3 regions of the Micromonospora sp. PTRAS2 genome follow, and region 1 is predicted to be linked to each of the others. Evidence: riboswitches for the same ligand, from Rfam matches in the RefSeq annotation. Region 1 holds a riboswitch; each other region holds the start of a gene.
The links. Region 1 has a riboswitch for cobalamin ahead of cobN (cobaltochelatase subunit CobN). Riboswitches for the same ligand answer to the same signal wherever they lie in the genome.

Region 1 (5,019 bases):
GCCGGGCCGCAGTCGGTGAGCACGGCGCCTGCGGTGACCGCGCCGTCGCCCGCGCGCCGGGCGAGGATCGTCACCCGCGGGTCGGCCAGCAGCGCCGGCCGGCGTAGGGCCTTGCTGCCGGCTGCGGCGGACCAGGCGGCCAGCCCCCGCGCCGACGTGACCGGAGCCAGCGCCGTCGGGCCCGCCCCAGGCGGCGCGACGAGCGGCGCGACGAGCGGCGTGCCGGGCGGCGTGAGGGGCGACGCGACGAGCGGCGTCGCGGGCGGCCCGGCGGGCGGGCGGTGGATCCACTCGGCCGCGAAGAGCACCCGGAAGCCGTGCGGGGCGAGATCCAGGTCGGCGAAGCTGTCCTTCACCGACGCGCCGGGCCCGGCGTCGATCCGGGCCAGCAGTCGGGCGGCGTCCACGCCCGGGCGCAGCGTCACCGCGTCCGGATACCACGGTGGGGAACGGCGGGGCACCGTCCAGGCGTCCGTGTCGCGCGCCCCCACGAGGCCGTGGGCCCGGCCGACCAGGTCGCACCAGTCGGCGTTGTCCCGCGCCGCCACCGCCCGCCACGCCACCACGGGGCGAGTGTACGGGGAGGCCCGGGCGGGGTCAGCTTCCTCTCATCCCGCGTCCAGCAGGCTGCCAGGCGGGGATGGTCCACTGGAGCGTACGCCGAGGAGAGGAGCCGGGCATGGGCTGGTTCAGCCGCCGCCGACCCGCCGCCGACGGAACTCCGACGAAGCTCGACCGCGAGGCGACGCCGGACGACCTCGCCGCCCTGGAGGCGTTCGTCCGCAGCCGCCGGGGGGTGGAGTTCTATCTGGAACCGGAGACCACCGCGACCGACACCACGGTGATGGCGATCGCCCACGACGGCGAGTGGATCCGTCGGCGGACCGGGTCGCCGCGGGCCGCCGCGAAGATCGCCCAACGGCACGCCGTGCCGTTGTACGAGGCCGCGCGCACCGGATACCCGGAGCGCATGCGGGCCTGGAACCGGGCGCACCCGGAGCGCCGGGCGCACTGACCCGCCGGGCCGGCGCACTGACCCGCGTCGGCGCGCACCGGCCCGCCGCGCGGCGTCGCTCAGCGCACGTGCGCGGCGATGGCGCGCGCGCAGTCGAGCGACTCGGTGCGGCCGGTGTCGACCTCGACGTCGTAGCGGACGCCCTCGTGCACGGTCTCGGCCTGCGTCGCCGCCATCCCGATCACCCGGTCGCCCCGGGCGATCTCCCGGCCCGCCGCGACGGCCGGGGCGCACCGCACCCCGGCCCACAGCACCTCGAGACCGGTCAGGTAGCCGCGGAGGCGCTCCTGGGACGCGCCGCCACCGAGGAAGACCTCGTCCAGGACGATCCGCGCCCCGGCGCCCGCCATCGCGGCGATGCCGACCAGCCAGGCGTGCTGCACGGCGAGGAAGTCCTCCCCGACGTCGACCTCGCCCCGCCGGCCGAAGCTCAGCCCGGCGGGGGAACCCAGCATGGCCGGCGGCAGCCGGTCGATCAGGTCGTCCACGCCGAAACTGATCCACGGGTGCGGCAGGACGCGCTGGAGGCACCGGACGATCGCGGACTTGCCCGAGCTGGAGCCGCCGTTGAGCACGATGACCTGCGTCGCCACCTGATCGGTTTCCCTTCGGGCAATTCCCGTCTCGCGCGAGCGGGTGATGATCGGAATCAGCCTAACCAATCCGCGGGTCGGTCGGCGGGAAAGGACGCGCGAAGCGACCCGGAGCCATCGGCGTACGACAATTGCTTGTGCCGCATCCGATTCCTTGAGCCATTGTCGTCACTCGATGTCGAGCGGGGTGGGAGTGGCCGGGAGCCCGGCGTTGACCGGCGGCGGTCGGGTGTGGCAGCATTCGCGGCCTGACGGCAGTGAAGGAAGCCGGTGCGATTCCGGCGCGGTCCCGCCACTGTCACCGGGGAGCGATCCCCCCTCGTGAGTCACGGCCGTGTGTCTGCGGTTGGAAGGCCGGGGGAGAGCGTCGATCCGGGAGCCAGGATACTTCGGCCGTCGGAGCGACCCCAGGGCGTGGACACCCGAGGAGGACCCGATGACGCACGGCGTCTCGCACATCGACGACCATCGTCGCCGCCTGCTGGCGCGCGGCAGCCTGCCCGCGCCCCGTCGCCGCACCTGAGCCCGCGCACCGCGCCATGCTGCGCGCCCGGCGCCCCGGCCGTCGCCGGTGAACCGGCCGCAGGCCCGCCGTACCCGCTGAACCCGCGCCCCTGCCTGCCCGCCGGCGGCCCACCCGCCGCCCGGTGCGTCACTCTCCGGAGCCTTCCGTGCGCATCCTGCTGCTGTCTACCGCCGACACCGACCTGCTCGCCGCCCGGGCCAGTGGCGCCGGCTACCGGCTGGCCAACCCCGCCCGGGTCGCCGCCGACGCCGTGCCGGCGCTGCTCGACGGCGTCGACCTCGCCGTCGTACGGCTGCTCGGCGGCCGGCAGGCGTGGCCGGACGGCCTCGCGGCCGTGCTCGGCTCCGGGGTGCCGACGGTCGTCCTCGGCGGCGAGGCGGTCCCCGACGCCGAGCTGATGGCCGCGTCCACCGTGGCCTCCGGGGTGGCCACCGACGCCCTGGCGTACCTGGTCGAGGGCGGGCCGGGCAACCTCGCCGAGCTGGCCCGGTTCCTCTCCGACACGGTGCTGCTCACCGGCGAGGGCTTCGCCCCGCCCGCGCCCACCCCCGGGCACGGCGTCCACGGCGACCGCCCCCACAAGCCCGAGCGGCCGACCGTCGGGATCGTCTTCTACCGGGCGCACGCCCTGGCGGGGAACACCGCCTTCGTCGACGCCCTCGCCGACGCGGTCGACGCCGCCGGGGCGAACCCCCTGCCGATCTTCTGCGGCTCGCTGCGCGGGCTCGCCCCCGGCGACGGGCCGCTGGAGCTGTTCGCCCGCTGCGACGCCCTCGTCGTCACCGTGCTCGCCGCCGGCGGGACCGTGGCCGCCGACGCCTCCGGCGGGGGCGACGACGACGCCTGGGACGTCGGCGCGCTCGCCGCCCTCGACGTGCCGATCGTGCAGGCGCTCTGCCTCACCAGCACCCGCGAGCAGTGGGCCGGCAGCGACGCCGGTCTGTCCCCACTGGACGCCGCCATGCAGGTGGCCATCCCCGAGTTCGACGGCCGGATCGTCACCGTGCCGTTCTCGTTCAAGCGGATCGACGCCGACGGGCTGTCGGTCTACGAGCCCGACCCCGAGCGGGCCGCCCGGGTCGCCGGGATCGCCACGCGTCAGGCCCGGCTGCGGCACGTGCCCAACGCCGACAAGCGGCTGGCGATCGTGCTCAGCTCCTACCCGACGAAGCACTCCCGGGTCGGCAACGCCGTCGGCCTGGACACCCCCGCCTCGGCGGTGCGGCTGCTCGCCGCGCTGGCCGCCGCCGGCTACCACCTCGGGGACCGGCCGGTGCCCGACGACGGGGACACGCTCATCCACGCCCTGATCGCCGCCGGCGGCCACGACGTGGAGTGGCTCACCCCCGAGCAGCTCGCCGACGCCGACGCCCGGGTGCCGCAGGCAAGCTACCGGCGTTGGTTCGACGCGGTCCCGGCCGGGCTGCGCGACCGGATCCGCGAGCACTGGGGCGAGCCGCCCGGCGAGCTGTACGTCGACGACGGCCACGTCGTGCTCGCCGGCCTGCGGCTGGGCAACGTGCTGCTGGCGATCCAGCCGCCGCGCGGCTTCGGCGAGAACCCGATCGCCATCTACCACGATCCCGACCTGCCGCCCAGCCACCACTACCTCGCCGCGTACCGCTGGCTGGCCGCGCCGGAGGCCGACGGCGGGTTCGGCGCGGACGCCGTGGTGCACCTCGGCAAGCACGGCACGCTGGAGTGGCTGCCCGGCAAGGGCCTCGGCCTGGCCGCCGACTGCGCCCCCGACGCCGTCCTCGGCGACCTGCCGCTGGTGTACCCGTTCATCGTCAACGACCCCGGCGAGGGCACCCAGGCCAAGCGCCGCGCCCACGCCGTCGTCGTCGACCACCTCGTTCCGCCGATGGCCCGCGCCGAGACGTACGGCGACCTGGCGAAACTCGAACAGCTCCTCGACGAGTACGCCACCGTGCAGGCCCTCGACCCGGCGAAGGTGCCGACGGTGCGGGCGCAGATCTGGGACCTGGTGCGCGCCGCCGAGCTGCACCACGACCTGCACACCGCCGACATGCCCGCCGCCGACGACTTCGACGACTTCGTGCTGCACCTCGACGGGTACCTGTGCGAGGTCAAGGACGTGCAGATCCGCGACGGCCTGCACGTCCTCGGCGGCGCGCCCACCGGCGACGCCCGGGTCAACCTGGTCCTCGCCGTGCTGCGCGCCCCCCAGGTGTGGGGCGGGGTGCGCGCCCTGCCCGGCCTGCGCCAGGCGCTCGCCGCCGCGTACGGCCTCGACGAGGCCGCTCTGCTCGCCGAGCCGGGACGGCGCATCGCCGTGCCGAAGGAGCTGACCGCCGTGGCCGACGGCCCCGCCGGCACCGCCGCCGACGCCGTCGACCTGATCGAGGGCCTGGCCCGCCGTCTCGTCGTCGCCATGGAGACCCTCGGCTGGGCCGCCGCCGAGGCCAGCACCACCACCGACGCCGCCGCCAGCACCGACGCCAGCACCGCCGCCGACGCCATCGCCGACCGTGTCGATGCCGTCGTCGCGGAGGTCGCCGGCCGGGCGATCCCCGACGCCGCCGACGTGCTGCGCTTCGCCGCCCGCGAGGTGGTGCCCCGGCTGGCGCGGACCACCGACGAGGTCGACCGGGTGCTCGGCGCGCTCGACGGCCGGTTCGTGCCGCCCGGCCCGTCCGGCTCGCCCACCCGGGGCCTGGTCAACGTGCTGCCCACCGGGCGCAACTTCTACTCCGTCGACCCGAAGGCCATCCCCAGCCGCAACGCCTGGGACGTCGGCGTGGCCCTCGCGGACTCGCTGCTGGCCCGGCACCTCGCCGACACCGGCGCCTATCCCCGCTCGGTGGGGCTCACCGTCTGGGGCACCAGCGCCATGCGCACCCAGGGCGACGACGTCGCCGAGG
Region 2 (5,019 bases), on a different contig from region 1:
CTGCGCGGGCTCAACCGGCACGAGTCCTACCCCTACATCGGCCGGGCCGCGCCCAACCGGCTCCAGGCCAAGGACGCCGACATCATCAAGTACGAACTCGGCGCGAACATCGTGCGGACCTCGCACTACCCGCAGGACCCGGAGTTCCTCGACCGCGCCGACGAGATCGGTCTGCTGGTGATGGAGGAGATCCCCGGCTGGCAGCACATCGGCAACACCGCGTGGCAGGACATCGCGGTGGAGAACGTCCGCGAGATGGTGATGCGCGACCGCAACCACCCGTCGGTCGTGCTGTGGGGGGTGCGGATCAACGAGTCCGGCGACAACCACAACTTCTACACCCGCACCAACAACCTGGCCCGGCAGCTCGACCCGTCGCGTCCCACCGGCGGCGTGCGCAACTTCAAGGGCAGCGAGCTGCTGGAGGACGTCTACACCTACAACGACTTCTCCGGCACCGCGGAAGCGCCGACCGTGCTGCCGTGGCTGGTCACCGAGGCGGTCGGGCACACCTCCCCGCACAAGTCGTGGGACCCGGAGCAGACGCAGGTCAACACGATGCGGGTGCACCTGAACGTGCAGAACACCGCCGCCGGCAGGTCGAACATGGCCGGCGCGCTGGGCTGGGCGGCCTTCGACTACAACACCACGTTCGTGACCCCGCCGTCCTGCCAGGACTACACCTGCTACCACGGCGTCTCGGACATCTTCCGGATCCCGAAGATCGCCGCCGCCGCGTACGCCTCGCAGCGCGACCCGGCGCTGTACGGGCCGTACGTGTCGATCGCCAGCCAGTGGACGCCCGGCGTCTCCAGCGGCACCGTCTACGTCGGCGGCAACTGCCAGCAGGTCGAGCTGTTCGTCAACGGCGCGTCCCGCGGGCGCATCAACCCCAACGCGTACACGAGCCTGCCGCACCCGATGTTCCAGTTCACCGGGATCACCGTGAGCAGCGGGCAACTGCGGGCCGACTGCTGGATCGGCGGGCAGGTCGTGGCCACCGACACCCGGCACACCCCGGGCGCGGCGACCCGGCTGACGCTGACGGCCGACGACTCCGCGATCAAGGCCGACGGCGGGGACATGACCCGCGTCGTGGTCAAGGCCCTCGACAGCAACAACCAGGTGGTACCCACCAACAGCGCCCCCGTGTCGTTCACCGTCACCGGGCCCGGGGCGGTCGTGGGGGAGAGCCCGCTGGCCCTGGAGGCCGGCACCGGCGCGGTGTATCTCAAGAGCGCGCTGGGCCAGACCGGCGCGGTGACGCTGACGGCGTCGGCGCCGGGCCTGACGTCGGCGAACGTCACCGTGAACACGACCGCGTTCACCGACCCGATCGTGCCGACCAGCGGCGCGTACACGTTCGGCTTCCCGGTCGACGTCAACGACCGGCAGAGCTTCACCTACGCGGGGAGCTGGCAGGCCGTCGGGGACAACCAGACCTTCAGCAAGGACTACACCCGCAGCGGCACGGCCGGTGACACGGCCACCCTCACCGTCACCGGCAACCGCGTGGTGCTGTTCGGGGTGCAGGACCCGTCGCACGGCTCGGCCGCCGTCTCGGTCGACGGCGGCCCGGAGCAGACGGTCAGCTTCCAGGCGTCCGCCCGTCGCGGCAACGTGGCGCTCTTCAACAGCGGCACCCTCACCCAGGGGCAGCACGTCGTGCGGGTGCGGGTCGTCGGCAACGGCTCCGTCGCGCTGGACCGGGCGACCGTCGTGTCGGCCGCGCCGGCCGTGGTGGCGCCGCCCCCGGCGAACGGCGGCAACGGCCAGCAGGGCACCATCGTCGGCACCCAGTCCAACCGCTGCGTGGACGTGCCGAACTCGACGACGACCAACGGCACCCAGGTGCAGCTCTTCGACTGCGGCGGCGGCAGCAACCAGCGGTGGACCTACACGTCGAGCCGCCAGCTCCAGGTGTACGGCAACAAGTGCCTGGACGCCTACGGCCAGGGCACCAGCAACGGCACCACGGTCGTGATCTGGGACTGCAACGGCGGCAGCAACCAGCAGTGGAACGTCAACGCCAACGGCAGCATCACGGGCGTCGCGTCGGGGCTCTGCCTGGACGCCAGCGGCGCCGCCACCGCCAACGGCACGAAGATCGTCCTGTGGTCGTGCAACGGCGGCGCGAACCAGCAGTGGAGCCTGAAGACCTCCTAGCCGGCCGCAAACCCGGATCCGGGCCAGCCCGCGCACCTGCGGGCTGGCCCGTCGTCCGGCGGGTGGCCCGTGGTCGCCACTCACCTGGCGTGAGGGGAAAGTCACGCTGCGAGGCGACTCGCCCGACACATCATCTGGTGTTGCCATCTTCGCCTTGCGCCCATATATGGTGTCACCCGTAGCTGGTTCGGCCATCGGTCCACGGTGGTCGAGGCAAGAGGGAACCCGGTGTGATTCCGGGGCTGCCCCGCAGCGGTGAGTGGGAACGACCGCCGTCAACGAAGCACTGGGCCCGGCGGGGCCTGGGAAGCGACGGTCAGTAGGCACCGAGCACGACGCCCGCGAGTCCGAAGACCTGCCAGCGTGCCGCACGCGACGCGTGCGGCGGTCGAAGGCCGCGTGGGACGGCCGACGCCATCAGCCGGCAGCGGCGGCGGGTTGTGCCGTCGCGGGTGTCCGGCGGCGTCCTCCCGCGCGCCCTCGACCTCGGGGACGGGCTTGAGGAGGGCGAACATGAGCGCGACGCGCGAGCAGGCGGGGCCGGGGCAACGCCGGCACGTCATGCAGGTCCGTAAGCGGGACGGCGACACCGAGCCGGTGGACGTCAACAAGATCGTCGAAGCGGTGCAGCGCTGGGTCGCCGACCTGGACGAGGTCGACCCGCTGCGGGTGGCGACGAAGACGATCAGCGGCCTGTACGACGGGGCGACCACGGCCGAGCTGGACAAGCTGTCGATCCAGACGGCGGCGGAGCTGATCGGCGAGGAACCGCAGTACTCGAAGCTGGCGGCGCGGCTGCTGGCCGCGTACGTGGCCGAGGAGGTCCGCGGGCAGCAGGTGGAAAGCTTCAGCCAGTCCATCCGGTACGCCCACGGCCTGGGCCTGATCGGCGACGGCACGGCCGCCTTCGTGGCCGCCCACGCCCGCGAGCTGGACGACGCCGTCGACCCGGCCGGGGACCTGCGGTTCGAGTACTTCGGCCTGCGCACGGTCGCCGACCGTTACCTGCTGCGGCACCCGCAGACCCGGCTCGTGGTGGAGACGCCGCAGTACTGGCTGCTGCGGGTGGCCTGCGGGCTGTCGCAGACGGCGGGGGAGGCGGTCGACTTCTACCGCCTGATGTCCACCCTGGCGTACCTGCCCAGCTCGCCGACGCTGTTCAACTCCGGCACCCGGCACACCCAGATGTCGTCGTGCTTCCTGGTCGACTCGCCGCGCGACGAACTCGACTCCATCTACGAGCGCTACCACCAGGTGGCGAAGCTGTCGAAGTTCTCCGGCGGCATCGGCATCTCCTGGTCGCGGGTGCGCGGCCGGGGCGCGTTGATCCGGGGCACCAACGGGCGCTCGAACGGGATCGTGCCGTTTCTCAAGACGCTCGACGCCGGGGTGGCGGCGGTCAACCAGGGCGGCCGGCGCAAGGGCGCGGCCTGCGTCTACCTGGAGCCGTGGCACCCGGACATCGAGGAGTTCCTGGAGCTGCGGGACAACACCGGCGAGGAGTCCCGGCGCACCCACAACCTGAACCTGGCCAACTGGATCCCGGACGAGTTCATGCGCCGGGTCGAGGCCGACGGCGACTGGTCGCTGATCGACCCGTCCGACGCCCCCGAGCTGCCCGACCTGTACGGCGAGGCGTTCGACTCCGCGTACCGGGCGGCGGAGAAGAAGGCCGTCGGCACGGTCCGGGCCCGCGACCTGTACGGGCGGATGATGCGCACGCTCGCGCAGACCGGCAACGGGTGGATGACGTTCAAGGACGCGTCCAACCGGCTGTCCAACCAGACCGGCGAGCCGGGCAACGTGATCCACCTGTCGAACCTGTGCACCGAGATCCTGGAGGTCAACGACGACGCCGAGACGGCGGTGTGCAACCTCGGCTCGGTCAACCTGGGCGCGCACGTGGGTGCCGACGGCGTCGACTGGGACCGGCTGCGCGCGACCGTCCGCACGGCGGTGGTGTTCCTCGACCGGGTGATCGACATCAACTACTACCCGGCCGAGCAGGCGGCGGCGTCTAACCCGCGCTGGCGGCCGGTCGGGCTCGGGCTGATGGGCTTGCAGGACGCGCTGTTCACCCTGCGCCTGCCGTTCGACTCGCCCGAGGCCCGCGAGCTGTCGACCCGGGTGCAGGAGGAGATCTTCCTGACCGCGCTGGAGACCTCCGCCGGGCTCGCCGAGCGGTTCGGCCCGCACCCGGCGTACGCCCAGACCCGGGCCGCCAAGGGCGAGCTGCACCCGGACCTGTGGGGAGCGCGGGTCACGCAGCCGTCGCGGTGGGCCGCGCTGCGCGCGCGGATCGCCGCGCACGGCCTGCGCAACTCGCTGCTGGTCGCGATCGCGCCGACCGCCACCATCGCCTCGATCGCCGGCTGCTACGAGTGCATCGAGCCCCAGGTGTCCAACCTGTTCAAGCGCGAGACCATGTCCGGCGAGTTCCTCCAGGTCAACACGTACCTGGTCCGTGAGCTGAAGGCGCGCGGGCTGTGGACCCCGGCGATCCGCGAGCGGATCAAGCGGGACGAGGGCTCGGTGCAGGGCGTCACCGAGCTGCCCGAGGCGGTGCGGAGCCTGTTCCGCACGGCGTGGGAGCTGCCGCAGCGCGCGTTGATCGACCTGGCCGCCGCCCGCGCCCCGTACGTCGACCAGTCGCAGTCGCTCAACCTGTTCCTGAGCGCGCCGACCATCGGCAAGCTCTCCTCGATGTACCTGTACGCCTGGAAGTCCGGGCTCAAGACCACCTACTACCTGCGCTCGCGTCCCGCGACCCGCATCCAGCAGGCCACCGTCGCGGTCACCCCGGCCGCCGGGCCGGTCGTCGCCGTGAGCGCCGACGAGGCGCTGGCCTGCTCC
Region 3 (5,019 bases), on a different contig from region 1:
TCTTCCTGCGGGCGCTGGCCCTGGTCGGCTGGTTCGGCTGGGCCACGTTCGCCTTCTCCGTGCTCGTGGAGCTGGGCGCGCAGACGCTACGCCGACCGGCACCCCGGCTGCCCGGGATGAGCCGGCAGCAGCGCGCCGCCGCGGCGCTGGTCGGCTCGGTGGCCTTGATCATCGCGGCGAGCCCGGCCGCCGCCAGCGCGGCCACCGTGCTGTCCGGCCCGTATCCCGCCGCCGCACCCGCCGCCGTCGCCGGGGCACCGGTGGCCCGCCCGGTCGCCGCGCTGCCGGTGGTCGACGCCCGGGCAACGATGCCGACGGCCGCCACGGCGGCCGACCTTCGGCAGGAGGCGGAACCGACGGTGTACCGGGTCGCCAAGGGCGACTACCTGGGCGAGGTCGCCGAGCGCTATCTCGACGACTTCGACCGCTACCGGGACGTGGCGAAGCTGAACCGGCTGGGCGACCCCGACCGCATCCGCCCCGGGCAGCTGATCACGCTGCCCGACGGCGTCCACGACACCGGGGCCCGCAGGCACGCGACCGGGAAGCTGGTGGTCCGGCCCACGACGCCCACCCCCGGCGGTACGGTCACCCCCCGGCCGCCGTCGGCACCCGCCACCCCGCCCGCCGCCGACGCGCCGGCCGCACCAGGTGCGGCCCAGCCCTCGCCCACGCCGCCCTCGCCCACCTCGCCACGGGCCACCCGCCCCGCCCCCGGCCCCTCCGCCGCCCAGCCGCCGGCCGGCTCGTCGTCGGCGGGCTCGTCGCACGGCACCCAGCAGGTCGCCCAGCCGCCCTCAGGGCCGCAGCCCGCGATGGCCGCCGGAGCGTCCCGGGCGGGGGCGGGCGACCAGATGAACCGGCCCCTCGCCGTCTCCGCGGTACTCGCCGTCGCCAGCATCGTCGGAGCGCAGATCGGGGCCGTCCTCGGGCTACGCCGCCGGCCGGCGGTCGCCAGGGCCACCAGCAGCGCACGGGCCCTCGTCACCGGCCGGCACCGCCGGGACTGACCCCCGAGCCGAGGCACGGCACCGAGCCGGGCGGGGTCAAGCCGGGCCGGGCCGAGCCGGGCGGGGCCGAGCCGGGCCGGGCCGAGCCGGGCCGGGCCGGGCCGAGCGGGGCCGAGCCGAGCCGGGCGGGGCCGGGCGGGGCGAATGATCGACTTCATGTCGCCGACATGGGGGCATCCGGCGTGCGGGAAACCGCCATGTCGCCGACATGGCGGCCGGGCCCGCAGGTCTGGCCTGGGCCGGCCGGGCCTCAGGGCAGCCTCGCCTCCAGGACCCCGTCGACCACCCGGGTCGGCAGGATCTGCTGGTCGTTCCCGGACGGCCCGTGCATGACCTCGCCTCCGTTGAGCCGGAACGCGCTCCCGTGCCACGGGCAGACGACGCAGGCATGTCCGTCGATCTCGGTGACCTCGCCCTCGCCGAGCGGGCCGCTCTGGTGCGGGCAGCGCTCCAGCATCACCGTGACCTCGTCGCCGTGCCGGTAGAGGATCACCGAGACGTCGTCCACCTCGCGGGTGACCAGCTTCCGCTGGGGCAGGTTGGCCATGTCCGCCAGCGGGTGCCAGCCCTCGCCGATCCGGTGCAGTTCGGAGATGCTCTGGTTGACCTGCGCCCCCTGCTTGTACGCGAGGTGCCCGCCGAGGTACGCCCCCGCGCTCGCCGCGCCCAGCCCGAGGTAGGCCAGCGCCCGCCCCGTCCCGTGCCGCCCGCGCAGCCGGGCCGCCAGCGAGCCCGCGTACAGGGTCAGGCCGACGGCGTTGGCGGCGGCGTGCACCAGCCCGACGCGGCGCTGCTCCCGGGAGAGGGCCGCCCAGTCGTTCAGGCCGGCGATCGCCGCCGGGACGGCGCTGACGGTGCCCAGCCCCACCAGGGCGGTGGCCGCCCGGCGCTGGCCGGGCATCAGGTCGAGTACGGCCGCGCTGATCCAGGAGCCGACCGGCACCTGCACCAGCGCCGGGTGCAGCGGATGGCCGATGAAGACGCCGTGCAGCAGGTCGCGGACCCGCTGCGGGCGCAGAGTGGCCTGGACGCCGCGCTGCAGCCGGTCGCCGGCCTGGTCCAGGGCCGAAGCCTGTTCGAGTTTCGTCAAGAGTGCCCGCATTCCGTCCGACTTCCCGGCAGAAGCGGTCGCAAACCGGGCAGCCGTGCCGGGTGTCCGGCGTACGCACGGGTCGCGCGTACGCCGGACGCGGGACCCCGGCTACCGGCAGATGAACTGGGTGGTGCCGCTGTACTGGGTCGTGCTGCCGTCGAAGTAGCTGTAGCTGGCCCGCACCGGGTGGCCGAGGTTGCTGGCCGGGCAGGTGGCGAAGAGGGTCGACCCGGCGGTCGTGAAGGTGCCGACGCTGCCGGAGTACCAGGTGATGCTCCAGGTCGTCGTGCCGGCGCTGCTGGCGTCGCAGTAGAACTGAGACGCCATGGACTCGCAGAAGGGTGCCGGGGCGGCGGCGAGGGCCGGGGTGGCACCGGCGGCGAGGCCCAGGGCGGCGAGGGCGGACGCGGCCAGGACCTTGACGGTGGTACGCATGGAACTCCTCCCAACGTAGCTAAGTGATGACTCAGCGCCACGCCAGCCTAGCCACCGCATAGACGTACCTGAATTAGCCGTTTGGTCGGTCGGTCACCCGTTGCGGCCAGCGGTCGTGGTGCACCGCCTCGGCGAGGGGCCGGCGTCGCCGCCACCCGTGCCGCTCCAGGTCGGGCACGGCCTCCAGGTGCGTGACCGGCCCGACGCAGAGCCAGGCCACCGGCCGGATGCCGGCCGGCACGCCCAGCAGCTCGGCGAGGAACGGCTCCCGGTAGAAGGAGACCCACCCGACGCCCAGCCCCTCGGCGGTGGCGGCGAGCCAGAGGTTCTGGATGGCCAGGCAGACCGAGTAGAGGCCGGCGTCGGCGATGGCGTGCCGCCCGAGCACGGCCGGGCCGCCGCGCTCCGGGTCGTACGTGACGACGACCGCCAGCGTCGACTCCAGCACCCCGTCGATCTTGATACGCGCGAACCGCTCGGCCGCCGCGCCGTCCAGGGTGGCGGCGAACGTGGCCCGCTCGGCCTGCACGTGCCGGTGGAACCGGCGGCGGACGGCGGCGTCCCGGACCAGGACGAAGTCCCACGGCTGCGAGTACCCGACGCTGGGCGCGGCGTGCGCGGCGTCGAGGATCCGGTGCAGGGTGTCGGCCGGCACCGGCTCCCCGGTGAACTGGGCCCGGACGTCCCGGCGGCGGTGGATGGCGTCGTAGAGTTCCACAGGCAGGCTCCCGCTGCGCTCGGCCCACCCAGCGGGTGGGCGGTCGACGCGAGGCCGGTCTTCGGACTCCCGGATCGACGCCTGCCCGTCCGCCTTCCCAGCCGCACGGCCAGTGGCTGCGCTCCTCGCGCGTGGACGGTGGCTCCCCGGTCACCGCGGCGGGCCCGTGCCGGATTCACACCGGCTTCCCGATTCTCCCCGCACCCGCGGGGCACCTCGCATGATCGTGCCGCCGGCGATGCTAACCCGTGTCAGCGGTGCAGCGTCCGGCCGGGCAGTTCCCCGTACGTGGTGAGGTAACGGGCGGCGAAGCGGCGCGGGTCGGCGAATCCCCAGCGCGCGGCGGTCGCGGCCACGGAGGTGCCGTCGCCGGGCGTGGCCCGGGACAGTTCCTGGCGGGCCAGGTCGAGTCGCACCCGACGCAGGTAGGCCAGGGGGGTCATGCCGAGCTGACTGCGGAACGCGAGCTGCACGGCGCGGGGGGTGGCGCCGGCGGCGCGGGCGATGTCGACGAGGCCGATGTCGGTCCCGGCGGCGGACTCGATGAAGGCGATCGCCCGGCGCAGGGTCCCCGCGTGGGCGTCGGCCCGGTCGCACGGCCGGTCCTCCCGGAGGGCGTTGCTGGGAAACGCGGCGAGCGTCGCCGCGGCGAGCAGGCGGCCGAGGCCACCGAGGACGAGCGGGGACGCGCCCGGCGCGCCGCCGGCGGCCATGACGGACTCCGCGTACCGGACGGTCTGCCGCCACCGCCACTCCGCCTCGGCGCGGATCGGCCGGAAGCTGACGAACCGCAGGGGTGCCAGCGGCCGGTCCGGATCGGCGCGGGCGACCTGGTCGATCAGCGAGAGGTCCAGCAGGACGCAGGTCACGTCCAGGTCGCTGGACCACGAGGAGCCGGGCAGGTCGGGCTGGTACAGCACGGCGACCTCGCCGGGCCCGACCATCTCGTCGACACCGTCGCAGCGGCGCCCGAAGCACCCCCGGCGGGGGGCGGCGAGCAGGACGTACCCGAGGGGTTCCGCCTGCACCCGCAGGTCGAGGGCGATGCTGACGTCGTCGATGCAGAACGCACCGGCGTTCCACCGGTCGTGGCGGAGCGGAAGCCCGGTCGGCACGGCGGCCAGCCGCACGCTGCGTCCGTACGCGGTCTCGTAGACGTGCGCCGCCTCCGCCGGGTCGCTGGTCGAGAACCGGGTGAGCGTGGGCGGGCCGTGATTACCCGAAGTCACCAATTCACCCCCCTGGGTCACGAGGGAGCCTAGCTACCCGCGCGGGCGGACAGTGCAACGGCACGCCGGAGCGCCACCTCCCAGGCCCGAGGGATTCTCGCCGCCGGTCAGCTCCGCAGGGTCTGGCTGGGCGGCCGCCCGTAGGCCCGGCGGTACTCGGTGGCGAACCGGCCCAGGTGAGCGAAGCCCCACCGGGCGGCGACGGCGGCCACGGTGAGGCCCGCGCCGGGCTCGGCGGCCTGGAGTTCGGTGTGCACCCGTTCCAGGCGTACCCGTCGCAGATAGCGCGTCGGGGTGGTGTCGAGGTGCTTGCGGAATGCCTGCTGGAGCGCCCGCGCGCCCAGCCCGGCCGCGACCGCCACGTCGGTCACGGTCAGGGCCTGGTCCGCGTACTGCTCGATGTAGGCGACCGCACGACGGACCGCGGCCGGCGCGACGCCCCCCGCGCCGCGCGTCGGCGCCTCGGTCATCGTCGTGTTGGGAAACGTGGCCAGCGCGACGGCCACCAGCAGGCCCGTCGCCTCCGCCTGCACC

Region 2: linked by a shared signal. The riboswitch ahead of ACVMYR_RS23460 (ribonucleoside-diphosphate reductase subunit alpha) and the one ahead of cobN (cobaltochelatase subunit CobN) in region 1 are both predicted to bind cobalamin.
Region 3: linked by a shared signal. The riboswitch ahead of bluB (5,6-dimethylbenzimidazole synthase) and the one ahead of cobN (cobaltochelatase subunit CobN) in region 1 are both predicted to bind cobalamin.

Annotation. Positions count from the first base shown of each region.
Region 1 covers NZ_JBSWBU010000009.1:125,118-130,136, forward strand. Annotated here, with positions in the region: gene ACVMYR_RS24990 (hypothetical protein) at 1-566, opposite strand, end outside; gene ACVMYR_RS24995 (hypothetical protein) at 680-1,015, shown strand; gene cpt (chloramphenicol phosphotransferase CPT) at 1,075-1,608, opposite strand; cobalamin riboswitch at 1,869-1,998, shown strand; gene cobN (cobaltochelatase subunit CobN) at 2,280-5,019, shown strand, end outside.
Region 2 covers NZ_JBSWBU010000008.1:109,310-114,328, forward strand. Annotated here, with positions in the region: gene ACVMYR_RS23455 (glycoside hydrolase family 2 TIM barrel-domain containing protein) at 1-2,166, shown strand, start outside; cobalamin riboswitch at 2,333-2,543, shown strand; gene ACVMYR_RS23460 (ribonucleoside-diphosphate reductase subunit alpha) at 2,680-5,019, shown strand, end outside.
Region 3 covers NZ_JBSWBU010000001.1:663,463-668,481, forward strand. Annotated here, with positions in the region: gene ACVMYR_RS03175 (LysM peptidoglycan-binding domain-containing protein) at 1-1,010, shown strand, start outside; gene ACVMYR_RS03180 (Rieske 2Fe-2S domain-containing protein) at 1,261-2,112, opposite strand; gene ACVMYR_RS03185 (hypothetical protein) at 2,212-2,538, opposite strand; gene bluB (5,6-dimethylbenzimidazole synthase) at 2,612-3,256, opposite strand; cobalamin riboswitch at 3,292-3,490, opposite strand; gene ACVMYR_RS03195 (AraC family transcriptional regulator) at 3,508-4,485, opposite strand; gene ACVMYR_RS03200 (AraC family transcriptional regulator) at 4,593-5,019, opposite strand, start outside.